DNA from 2 places in the Pseudomonas sp. XK-1 genome. Region 1 is predicted to be linked to the other one. Evidence: predicted binding sites of a transcription regulator. Region 1 holds the regulator's gene; the other holds the start of a gene.

Region 1 (5,198 bases):
GGCGGTGTGGATCGACCCGAGCCAGCGCGATCAGGCGCAGTCCCTGGGCTACACCGTGGTCGACGCCAGTACCGTGGTTGCCACCCACCTCAATCAGGTGCTGCACAAGCATGCCCACGAGCTGCTCGGGCATGAGGAAGTGCAGCAGCTGCTGCAACTGCTGGCCAAGAGCTCGCCCAAGCTCGCCGAGGAGCTGGTGCCGGGGCTGGTTTCGCTTTCGACCCTGCTCAAGGTATTGCAGTCCCTGCTGCAGGAACAGGTACCGGTCAGGGATATCCGCACCATCGCCGAGGCCATCGCCAATGTCGCGGTCAAGAGTCAAGATCCCGCCGCGATGGTGGCCGCGGTGCGCGTCGCTCTGGCCCGGGCAATCGTGCAAAGCATTGTGGGACTAGAGCTGGAGCTGCCTGTGATCACCCTGGAGCCCAGGTTGGAACAGATATTGCTCAACAGTATGAACAAGGCCGGACAAGGCTCCGAGGATGGCATTCTTCTGGAGCCTGGTATGGCCGAGAAGCTGCAGCGTTCCCTGGTGGAAGCGGCGCAGCGCCAGGAGATGCTCGGCAAGCCAGTGATCCTGCTGGTGGCCGGTCCGGTCCGGGCGATGCTCTCGCGTTTCGCGCGGCTGGCGGTTCCGAGTATCCATGTACTGGCATACCAGGAAATTCCGGACAACAAGCAAGTCACCATCGTTGCGACGGTGGGGCAGAACTAACCGAGGTTACAGGCCATGCAGGTCAAACGCTTTTTCGCCGCCGATATGCGTACCGCCATGAAACTGGTGCGCGATGAGCTGGGTGCCGATGCCTCGATCATCGGCAATCGCCGGGTTGCCGGCGGTGTCGAGCTGACTGCCGCACTGGATTATCAGATTCCTGCCGCGCCGGCCCGCCAGCCCAACCCTGCGCTGGAGGCCGAGTTGCGCCAGACCCAGGCGAAGATCGCCTCGGCCCAGGCCGAGCTGGTCAGCCGTGCCCAGGGCGACGCTGGCAAGGACCGCCAACTGCTTGGCGCGCCGCCAAGCATGCCCGCAGCCATTCTGGCGGCAGCCCTGCAGCAGCCTCAGGCTGCACCGGCAGCGGTGAGCGATCAGCGTGCGCTGGATGCCATGCGCTTCGAGCTGCATGGTCTGCGCGAGCTGATCGAAGTACAGCTCGGCTCCATCGCCTGGGGCCAGTTGCAGAACCGTCGGCCGCAGCAGGCCAATCTGTGGCGGCGTCTGCAGCGCATGGGCCTGTCCGCCGAACTGGCCAAGGCCCTGCTCGAGCGCGTGGCCAATGTCGCCGAGCCGCGCCAGGCCTGGCGCATGCTGCTGGCCCACCTGGCCCACGCGATCAAGACGCCGAAGCAGGAACCGATGGACGAGGGCGGCGTGATCGCCCTGGTCGGTCCCGCCGGCATGGGCAAGACCACCACCCTGGCCAAGCTGGCGGCGCGCTACGTACTCAAGTACGGCGCGCAGCACATCGCCCTGGTCAGCCTGGACAGCTACCGCATCGGTGCCCAGGAGCAACTCAAGACCCTGGGGCGTATCCTCGATGTGCCGGTGACCCTGGTCGATCCGGGGCAGTCGCTGACCCAGGCCCTGGCTCCGCTGGCCCGCAAGCGTGTGGTGCTGATCGATACCGCCGGCCTGCCGGGTAACGATCCGGCGCTGCGCATGCAGCTGGAAACCCTGGCCAGTCGCGGGGTCAATGCAAAGAATTATCTGGTGATGGCGGCAACCAGTCAGAGCCAAGTGCTGAAAGCGGCCTACCATAGTTACAAGCAGTGCGGTTTGTCCGGTTGCATCCTGACCAAGGCGGACGAAGCCACCAGCCTGGGCGAGGTTTTAGGGCTGGCTATTAGCCAGCGTCTACCGGTAGCCTATCTGACCGATGGACCGCGGATCCCGGACGATCTGCATGTGCCGCGCAGCCATCAGCTGGTGAGCCGCGCAGTGGGGCTGCAGGCCACCCAGGACCCCAGCGAGGATACGATGGCCGAGATGTTTGCCGGCCTCTATCAGCAGCCAGCGCGCCGCGCGAGTTGAGCATTAATCAATAGAGCACAGCCAGCCACATGGCTGCGGTCGAAGTTAGACAACAGGTGTGTAGATAACATGGGCATGCATCCCGTACAGGTGATTGCTGTAACCGGCGGCAAAGGTGGCGTCGGTAAGACCAATGTGTCGGTGAATCTGGCTTTGGCCCTGGCCGACCTCGGCCGCCGGGTGATGCTGATGGACGCCGACCTGGGCCTGGCCAACGTCGACGTACTGCTGGGGCTGAGCGCCAAGCGCACCCTGGAAGATGTCATCAGCGGCGAGTGCGAGTTGCGCGAGGTCCTGCTGCAGGGCCCGGGGGGCATCCGCATCGTGCCGGCGGCGTCCGGTATCCAGAGCATGGTGCAGCTGTCGCCTATGCAGCACGCCGGGCTGATTCAGGCGTTCAGCGATATCAGCGACAACCTCGACGTGCTAATTATCGACACCGCCGCCGGGATCGGTGATGGTGTGGTCAGCTTCGTGCGCGCGGCCCAGGAAGTGCTGGTGGTGGTGTGCGATGAGCCCACCTCGATCACCGATGCCTATGCCCTGATCAAGCTGCTTAACCGCGACCACGGCATGAACCGCTTCCGCGTCCTGGCCAATATGGCCCACAGTCCGCAGGAAGGTCGCAATCTGTTTGCTAAGCTGACCAAGGTCACCGATCGTTTTCTCGACGTCGCCCTGCAGTATGTAGGTGCCGTGCCTTACGACGAGTCGGTGCGCAAGGCCGTGCAGAAACAGCGCGCGGTTTATGAAGCCTTCCCGCGCTCTAAATGTGCGCTGGCGTTCAAGGCGATAGCCCAGAAGGTCGATGCCTGGCCGCTACCGGCCAACCCGCGCGGTCATCTGGAGTTTTTCGTCGAGCGTCTGGTGCAGCAACCGGTTGCGGACCCGGCCATATGACAGCAGCCTCTGGACTCCGTATGTACAGCAAAGCGCAGGCGCAGGACTCCCAGCACCAGTTGATCGAGCGCTATGCGCCCCTGGTCAAACGCATTGCTTACCACCTGTTGGCGCGTCTGCCGGCCAATATCCAGGTGGACGATCTGATTCAGGCCGGAATGATCGGTCTGCTCGAAGCGTCAAAAAAATACGATTCCAGCAAAGGTGCCAGTTTCGAGACATTCGCCGGCATCCGCATACGCGGTTCGATGCTCGACGAGGTGCGCAAAGGTGACTGGGCCCCCCGTTCGGTGCATCGAAACAGCCGCATGGTCAGCGACGCCATTCGGGTAATTGAGGCCAGAACCGGTCGAGACGCTAAAGATCAAGAGGTTGCGGCCGAACTCCAATTGAGTCTCGAGGATTACTACGGCATTCTTGGCGACACTTTGGGCAGCCGCTTGTTCAGCTTCGACGACCTGTTGCAGGATGGCGAGCACGGTGGGCTGCGCGAGGATCTTGCCGGCCACCACCTCGAACCCTCCCGCGATCTGGAAGACGAACGCTTTCAGGCGGCGCTGGCCGACGCCATTGCCGGCCTGCCGGAGCGCGAGCGGTTGGTGTTGGCGTTGTATTACGACGAAGAATTGAATCTTAAGGAGATCGGCGCGGTACTGGGGGTTAGCGAGTCCCGCGTCAGCCAGCTCCACAGCCAGTGCGCCGCACGGTTGCGGGCACGGCTTGGCGAATGGCGCGCGAACTAGGCAGTTAAATCAGCAGGCCGGTTTCATGATTAAAGGCGTAGCCAGGTGCTGGCTGCGTTTGGACTGTACGGAGGTCGACTTGGACAAAAATATGAAAATCCTCATCGTTGATGACTTTTCAACGATGCGCCGGATCATCAAGAACCTCCTGCGTGATTTGGGGTTCACCAATACCGCGGAAGCCGATGACGGCACCACCGCCTTGCCCATGCTGCAGAGCGGCAGTTTCGACTTCCTGGTGACTGACTGGAATATGCCAGGCATGACCGGGATCGACCTGTTGCGTGCGGTGCGTGCCGATGAGCGCCTGAAAACCTTGCCGGTGCTGATGGTCACGGCAGAAGCCAAGCGCGATCAGATCATCGAGGCTGCGCAGGCGGGGGTGAACGGTTATGTGGTCAAGCCGTTCACCGCTCAGGTGCTTAAAGAGAAGATTGAAAAGATCTTCGAGCGGGTCAACGGCTGATGTTTGCCGCGAGGGTACTATGGAACATAAAGATTCCCCTCAGAGCGACCTCGAGTCGACTCTGAAGCTAAGCGCTCGCCAGTTGGTTGAGAGCCTGGAGCAAGGCAATTTCGGCGAAGCTGTACAGCTGATCCATGAACTGAATAAGGCGCGTGATCGCGGCCTGTATCACGAGGTCGGCAAGCTGACCCGCGAACTGCACAACGCGATTGTCAATTTTCAGCTTGATCCGCGCGTCCCCCATGCCACCGAAGTTTCACAAATCACCGATGCCACCGAACGCCTCAACTATGTGGTGACGATGACCGAGAAAGCGGCCAATCGCACCATGGACCTGGTCGAGCAGAGTGCCCCGCTGGTCAATGACCTCAGCGCCGAAGCGCAGAGCCTGAGTGCCGACTGGGGGCGTTTTATGCGCCGCGAGATGAGCGCCGATGGCTTTCGCGAGCTGGCCAAGCGCGTCGAACTGTTTCTTGCCCGCAGCGAGCGCGACGGCAGCAAGCTGTCTGGCCATCTCAACGACATTTTGCTGGCCCAGGACTATCAGGACCTCACCGGTCAGGTGATCAAGCGGGTGACGCAACTGGTTACCGAAGTTGAAAGCAACCTGCTCAAGCTGGTGCTGATGGCCAGTCAGGTCGATCAGATTGCCGGCATCGAGCACAACCACGAACTGCTGCGCGCCGAACAAGAACAACAAAAAGAGCCTTCCCACGGTGAAGGTCCGCAGATTCATGCCGATAAGCGTGAAGACGTCGCATCTAATCAGGATGATGTCGACGACCTGCTTTCCAGCCTGGGATTTTAGGAGCACGTCTTATGAGCTTCGGCGCCGATGAAGAAATCCTCCAGGACTTCCTGGTAGAGGCCGGCGAGATTCTTGAACTACTGTCCGAGCAGCTTGTAGAGCTGGAAAGTCGGCCGGATGACATGAATCTGCTCAACGCTATTTTTCGCGGGTTCCATACCGTCAAAGGTGGTGCCGGTTTTCTCCAGCTCAATGAGCTGGTGGAATGCTGCCATATCGCAGAAAACGTCTTCGACATCCTGCGCAAGG
Region 2 (5,198 bases), on a different contig from region 1:
GCCGCAGCGGCGACCATGCCGGTGATGGTCACAGGTGGTATTCGCCGCCTACCGGTGGTCGAGCAGGTATTGGCCAGCGGTGTGGCCATGGCCGGTATCGGTACGGCGTTGGCCATTGAGCCAGCATTGCCCAAACAGTGGCAGGCGGGGCAGCACGAGGCCCGCGCCGAACTGCCGCCGATTCGCTGGAAGAACAAGGCGTTTGCCTCGCTGGCCTATATGGCCACGGTGAAGTTCCAACTGCGTCAGCTCAGCCGAGGCAAGCGCACCAATGCGCAGGTTTCACCCTTGCGCGCCTTGCTGCTGGAGCAGTTCAAGACCGCGCGGCGTACGCGCGTCTATAAGCGCTTGATGGCCAGCCTGGGTTAATCGGGCAGGTGCCCGGTTTTTACCCAGATCAGGCAGCCCGCTGCACTGAACGGTTGGTGCTCGGACAGGTGCGGGCTGCGCAGCCAGCTGCCCGCCGGGTAGTCGCCGAACTCATCCTGGAAAACGCCCTCCAGCACCAGAATCTCCTCACCGCCCCAATGCCGATGGCGGTTGAAGCGCGTGCCCGGTGCCCAACGCACCAGGGCCACCTGCTCGGTGCCGTGCTGATGCAGCGGTAGCACACTCAGCCCGGGAGCCATGCCGGGTAGCCATTCGGCGCGGCGGCTGTCGATGACCACGTGCTGGTCATCCGCCTGCTCAAACTGCATAAGTTTTACGAAGATGGTGCAGCCTTCTCGGCTGAAAGGCGCATGTTGGCTGCCGATCGGGTTGCGCACATAGGTGCCGGCCGGGTAATCGCCGCGCTCGTCGGAGAACACGCCCTCCAGTACCAGAAACTCCTCGCCACCGGGGTGCTGATGCGCACTGAAGTGTGAGCCCGCCGCGTAGCGCACGATCGAAGTGGCTCGCGCCACCTCATCGCCAATCCGGTCGAGCATGCGCCGCTCTACGCCCGGCATGGGTGATGCGATCCAGGGGCTGTCGTCTGGGCGGACCAGCGCCCGTTGGCTGAAATCGGCATTGAGTTGCATGGGCGAGATGACCCCTGGCTGGCGTTCGGATTGCGTGTCGCTCTGTGATACCCCAAGTGCAGCCTGCACGCCAGCCGATTCACGCTTAGCGCTTTGTCAGCTGTTCGAGCAGTGCTTCGGCGGTGGCATCCGAGGAACCGGGGTTTTGCCCGGTGATCAGCAGCCCATCGACTACCACATGGCTCTGCCAGTCGTTTGTGCTGGAGTAACGGCCGCCGTTGGCGATGAGCATGTCCTGTACCAGGAATGGCACCACCTCGGTCAGTTGCACCGCGGCTTCTTCGCTATTGCTGAAACCGGTAACCTTTTTGCCGTTAACCAGCGGCAGACCGTTTGCCGCTTTTACGTGGCGCAGCACGCCCGGGGCGTGGCAGACCGCTGCCACGGGTTTGTTTTGCGCCTGGAAGCGTTCAATCAGGGCGATGGAGGTGCGGTCCTCGGCCAGATCCCATAGCGGGCCATGGCCACCGGGATAGAACACGGCCTCGAAATCATCGGCCTGCACCTGGCTTAACGGCAGGGTATTGGCCAGCGCCTGTTGCGCTGCAACATCGGCTTTGAAGCGTTCGGTGGCAGGCGTTTGCGCGTCAGCTACGTCACTTTTCGGGTCGAGCGGCGGCTGGCCGCCCTTGGGCGAGGCCAGGGTCAGCTGCGCCCCGGCATCCTTGAACACGTAATAGGGCGAGGCGAACTCTTCCAGCCAGAAACCGGTCTTGTGCCCGGTGTCGCCCAGTTGGTCGTGGGAGGTCAGTACCAGCAGGATCTTCATAGGATGTCCTTGGAAGCGGATGGCCGATAAATGGCCTACAGCGTAAGAACCCCAGCCTGGCTCGATAATTCAAAATATTGTTGCGCCAGGGGCGAGCGCCCTGAACTGTGGGCGGCAACGCTTCGGCTGCTGGCCGAGGCGTTGCGTGCGATCAGGGCTCCGGCTTGTAACCCAGGCGCAAACCGCCCCAGTGGCGGCCCTGGACCATGATCGGCACCGACAGGTCATGCATCAGCTCGCCGGTGTCGCGCATATAGGTCTGCAGCAGCAGCGGTTGCTGGTGGCTGCCGCAGCGGATGCCGGTGCGGTCGTTGAACAGGCGCTTGCTGCGGCTTTTCAGGGTGTCCACGGCGCGGTCGCCAGTGGGGGCGTGGTTGAAGGCCTTGTTGTGGGTCGGTACATAGCCTTCGGCGGTGCAGGCTATGGCGAATACCAGGCCTTCGTGCTGACTCAGCAGAGGCTCCTGAATGGTCGGCAATACCTGGTCGGCGTAGCTGTCGAAGCGGGTTTTGAACTTGGCCGGGAAGCTGTTGGCGATTGGCTGGTATTGCCGGTCGAACAGGTCGTTGGCGCTGATGCGGCCGGCCTGGATATCCGCTTCGAACTGCGCGGCGATCTGCGCCGCACCGCTGCGGGCCAGGTCGTAGACGCGCTGGTGGTAGTCGTCCAGGCCGACGGCGGCGAGCTGCTCACTGACGGTTTCCGCCTGCCCCACCAGTTGTTCGGAGGCGCGGCTGAGCTGGCGGGTCTGGCCTTCGCTGTCGCACACGTCGCCGCGCAGCTGGCTGACCGCGACCGACAGCTCGGCCAGGCGCTGATGGTTTTCCGCGGTGCCGTGGTTGATCTGTTCGACCTGCTGTTCGACGTCCACGGCCAGGCCGGCGATGCCTTCCAGCTGCTCGCCGGTGTGGGCGATCTGCTGCGCAGCCTGATCCAGCTGATCGGCCTGCTGCTGAATATGGGTGACCACCGCCAGGCTCTGCTGACGGATATCGGCGACCATCTGGCCGACCTCTTCGGTGGCGCTGCTGGTGCGCCCGGCAAGGTTGCGCACCTCGTCGGCGACCACGGCGAAACCGCGGCCCATCTCGCCGGCACGGGCCGCTTCGATGGCGGCATTGAGCGCCAGCAGGTTGGTCTGGCTGGCAATCGACTGGATCACCTGGGTGACCTTTTCGATCTGTTCGGTGCGGCTGCTGAGGCCGTCAATCAGCTGGCGGCTGGCGGCGGTCTGGGTGCTGAGTTGCTGCATGGCGGCGATGGCCTGGTGCAGCTCATGTTGCCCGTTGGCGCTGTTTTGGCGCACCGATTGCGCCGCAGTCAGGGTCTGCTCGGCGCGGCGGGCATTGTCCTGCTCGGTCTGGGTGATGGCCTCGGCAGCCTGGTTGATCTGCTCGACTGCGCCCAGCTGCGATTGCAGCTTGCTGGCCAGTTGTTGCACCGCGTGGGAGACCTGGGCGGCGGACAGGGCGTTATGACAGGTGTGGCGGGACAGCGTGCGGCTCAGTTCGTTGAACTGCACGCCCTCTTCGGCGGCGTGCGCCGGGCCATCGTCCTTGCGCTGCCAGGGCCCGAGCCAGGGCCACAGCGCCAGCAGCATAAAGGAGGCCATGCTCAGGTATAGCGGCATCTGGACCTGCTGGTAGAGCACCATCAGCCCGGCCAGGCCCAGAGCATGCAGTGCGCAGGTCTTGGGGTAGCTAATAAAAGCAGAGCGCATAACCAACCTCGTTATTTTTATGCCGATTCCGGCGTTGCCAGGCACGGGTACCGGCGCATAGCTGTGCAGCCGGCCGGGAGTTGTATGCAGCGCGCTGGAGGCGCGTTGTGCGTGCACAGTTGATCGGCCGTTGTCAGCGAATCTGTAGACCATAGTGGGGGCGACTCCTTACGGCCAGCATTCACGAGGTTCTTGATTCGATCACCCCTGGCGGCGCAAGGCCATGGCACTTTGGTAGCACAAGGCCTAGCCGTAAAGACGATGGCGCTGGATAAAGCCGCGGTCCAGATAGTCTTTCCAGCGCCCGTAAAACCGACCGCCGGCACTGTAGCCATGCCAGTCGAGCAGTGCGCCGCCGTCGCCGGTGGCCAGCAGCGCCAGGCTTTGTCGTTGCGGGCGGTAGCGTTGCAGCGGCAGGCCGCGCAGCGCAGCGTTGAGGTTGGCGGCCAGCACCGGGGCCTGGCGCACCGAGTAGACCCCGCTCTTGCGCGCGCCAGGCAGGCTGGCACAGTCGCCCACGGCGAAAATCGTTGGATGGGTATAGCTCTGCAGCGTTGGTGCGATCAGCACGAAACCCTGCTCATCGCAGCCCAGGCCGCTGTGCGCCGGCCAGGCAAAGGCTTTGGCACCGCTGGCCAGTAACAGGCGTTGGCCGCGCCAGACCGGTTCGTCGCCGCTGAGCAGGCAGTCGTTCTTGATCTGGCTGATCGGACAATCCTCGCGCACCCAGACGCCGCGCTGGCGCAGATGGCCGAGGGCGCGCAGGCGCACCCCGGCAGACAGACCATCGAGCAGATGGCCGGCGCAGAACAGCGCCAGCCTTGGCACCTGGCCGGCGAGCGCCAGGGCCAGTTCGACCCCCGCCGCGCCGCCACCGAGAATCGCCATGGGCTGCGGCGCGGCCTGCCACTGCTGCCAGCCCTCGAGAAACTCCGCGAAGGGTTTGACCGCCAGCAGCTGCATGGCGTCGCCCTGCTGCGGCGGTGCAGAAACTTGCGCGCCGACATTGAGCGACAGCCAGCTGGCATCCAGGGTGCGGCCATCGACCAGCTGCACCTGCTGCTGGGCGGCGGACAGGCTTGCCACCGGACTGACGATCAGCTCGACCTTGGCCGCCCGACACAGCGGCTGCAGCTCGACCTGACAATCCTCCGGCCGATGCCGCCCGGCCAGCAGCCCCGGCAGCATCCCCGAATACCAGGCCGCCGGCCCTGCACTGAGCAGGGCAATGCGCCCCGGCGGGCGCTCCAGAAGGGCCCAGCGCCGCAGTACGCCAAGGTGCGCGTGGCCGGCACCGATCAACAGCAGGTCATAGTGATGCGTCACGCCGAGCTTCCATGGTTGCACGTGCAGGGGTGCAACCATGGTAAAGCCATGTCGTCGTGATGTGTTGCTGGAATGTGAGGGTGTGCAGTGCGCACCAGGATTGCGCTCCCGACGACTTCGTTAGCTGTCTGCGCCGGGCAGGGTAATATGTTTGACCTGCTGAAAGGCTGACAAGCCCCAGGGCCCCAGCTCGCGGCCGATGCCGCTGGCTTTGCCGCCGCCCCAGGAGGTGTGCGGGTAGATCACCTGCGCCGAGTTGATCCATACATGCCCGGCTTCCAGTGCAGCCGCCACACGCAGGGCGCGGTTGCGCTCGGCGCTGACCACGGTGGCGGCCAAGGCGAAGTCGCAGTCGTTGGCC

What was found. Region 1 encodes FliA, which starts transcription of late flagellar genes. Its sites were predicted from a motif close to CTAAAGTTTNNNNNNNNNNNGCCGNTAA; they were not measured.
Region 2: a site for FliA is predicted at 3,632-3,659, ahead of WMW70_RS18625 (methyl-accepting chemotaxis protein). Genes of this name have one in related genera too.

Annotation. Positions count from the first base shown of each region.
Region 1 is NZ_JBBPES010000004.1:476,733-481,930, reverse strand. It holds gene flhA (flagellar biosynthesis protein FlhA) at 1-715, shown strand, start outside; gene flhF (flagellar biosynthesis protein FlhF) at 731-2,032, shown strand; gene fleN (flagellar synthesis regulator FleN) at 2,102-2,932, shown strand; gene fliA (RNA polymerase sigma factor FliA) at 2,929-3,675, shown strand; gene WMW70_RS13320 (chemotaxis response regulator CheY) at 3,767-4,141, shown strand; gene WMW70_RS13315 (protein phosphatase CheZ) at 4,161-4,949, shown strand; gene WMW70_RS13310 (chemotaxis protein CheA) at 4,961-5,198, shown strand, end outside.
Region 2 is NZ_JBBPES010000007.1:167,668-172,865, reverse strand. It holds gene WMW70_RS18640 (NADH:flavin oxidoreductase/NADH oxidase family protein) at 1-369, shown strand, start outside; gene WMW70_RS18635 (cupin domain-containing protein) at 366-1,022, opposite strand; gene WMW70_RS18630 (type 1 glutamine amidotransferase domain-containing protein) at 1,108-1,791, opposite strand; gene WMW70_RS18625 (methyl-accepting chemotaxis protein) at 1,943-3,391, opposite strand; gene WMW70_RS18620 (FAD-dependent oxidoreductase) at 3,758-4,837, opposite strand; gene WMW70_RS18615 (aldehyde dehydrogenase family protein) at 4,958-5,198, opposite strand, start outside.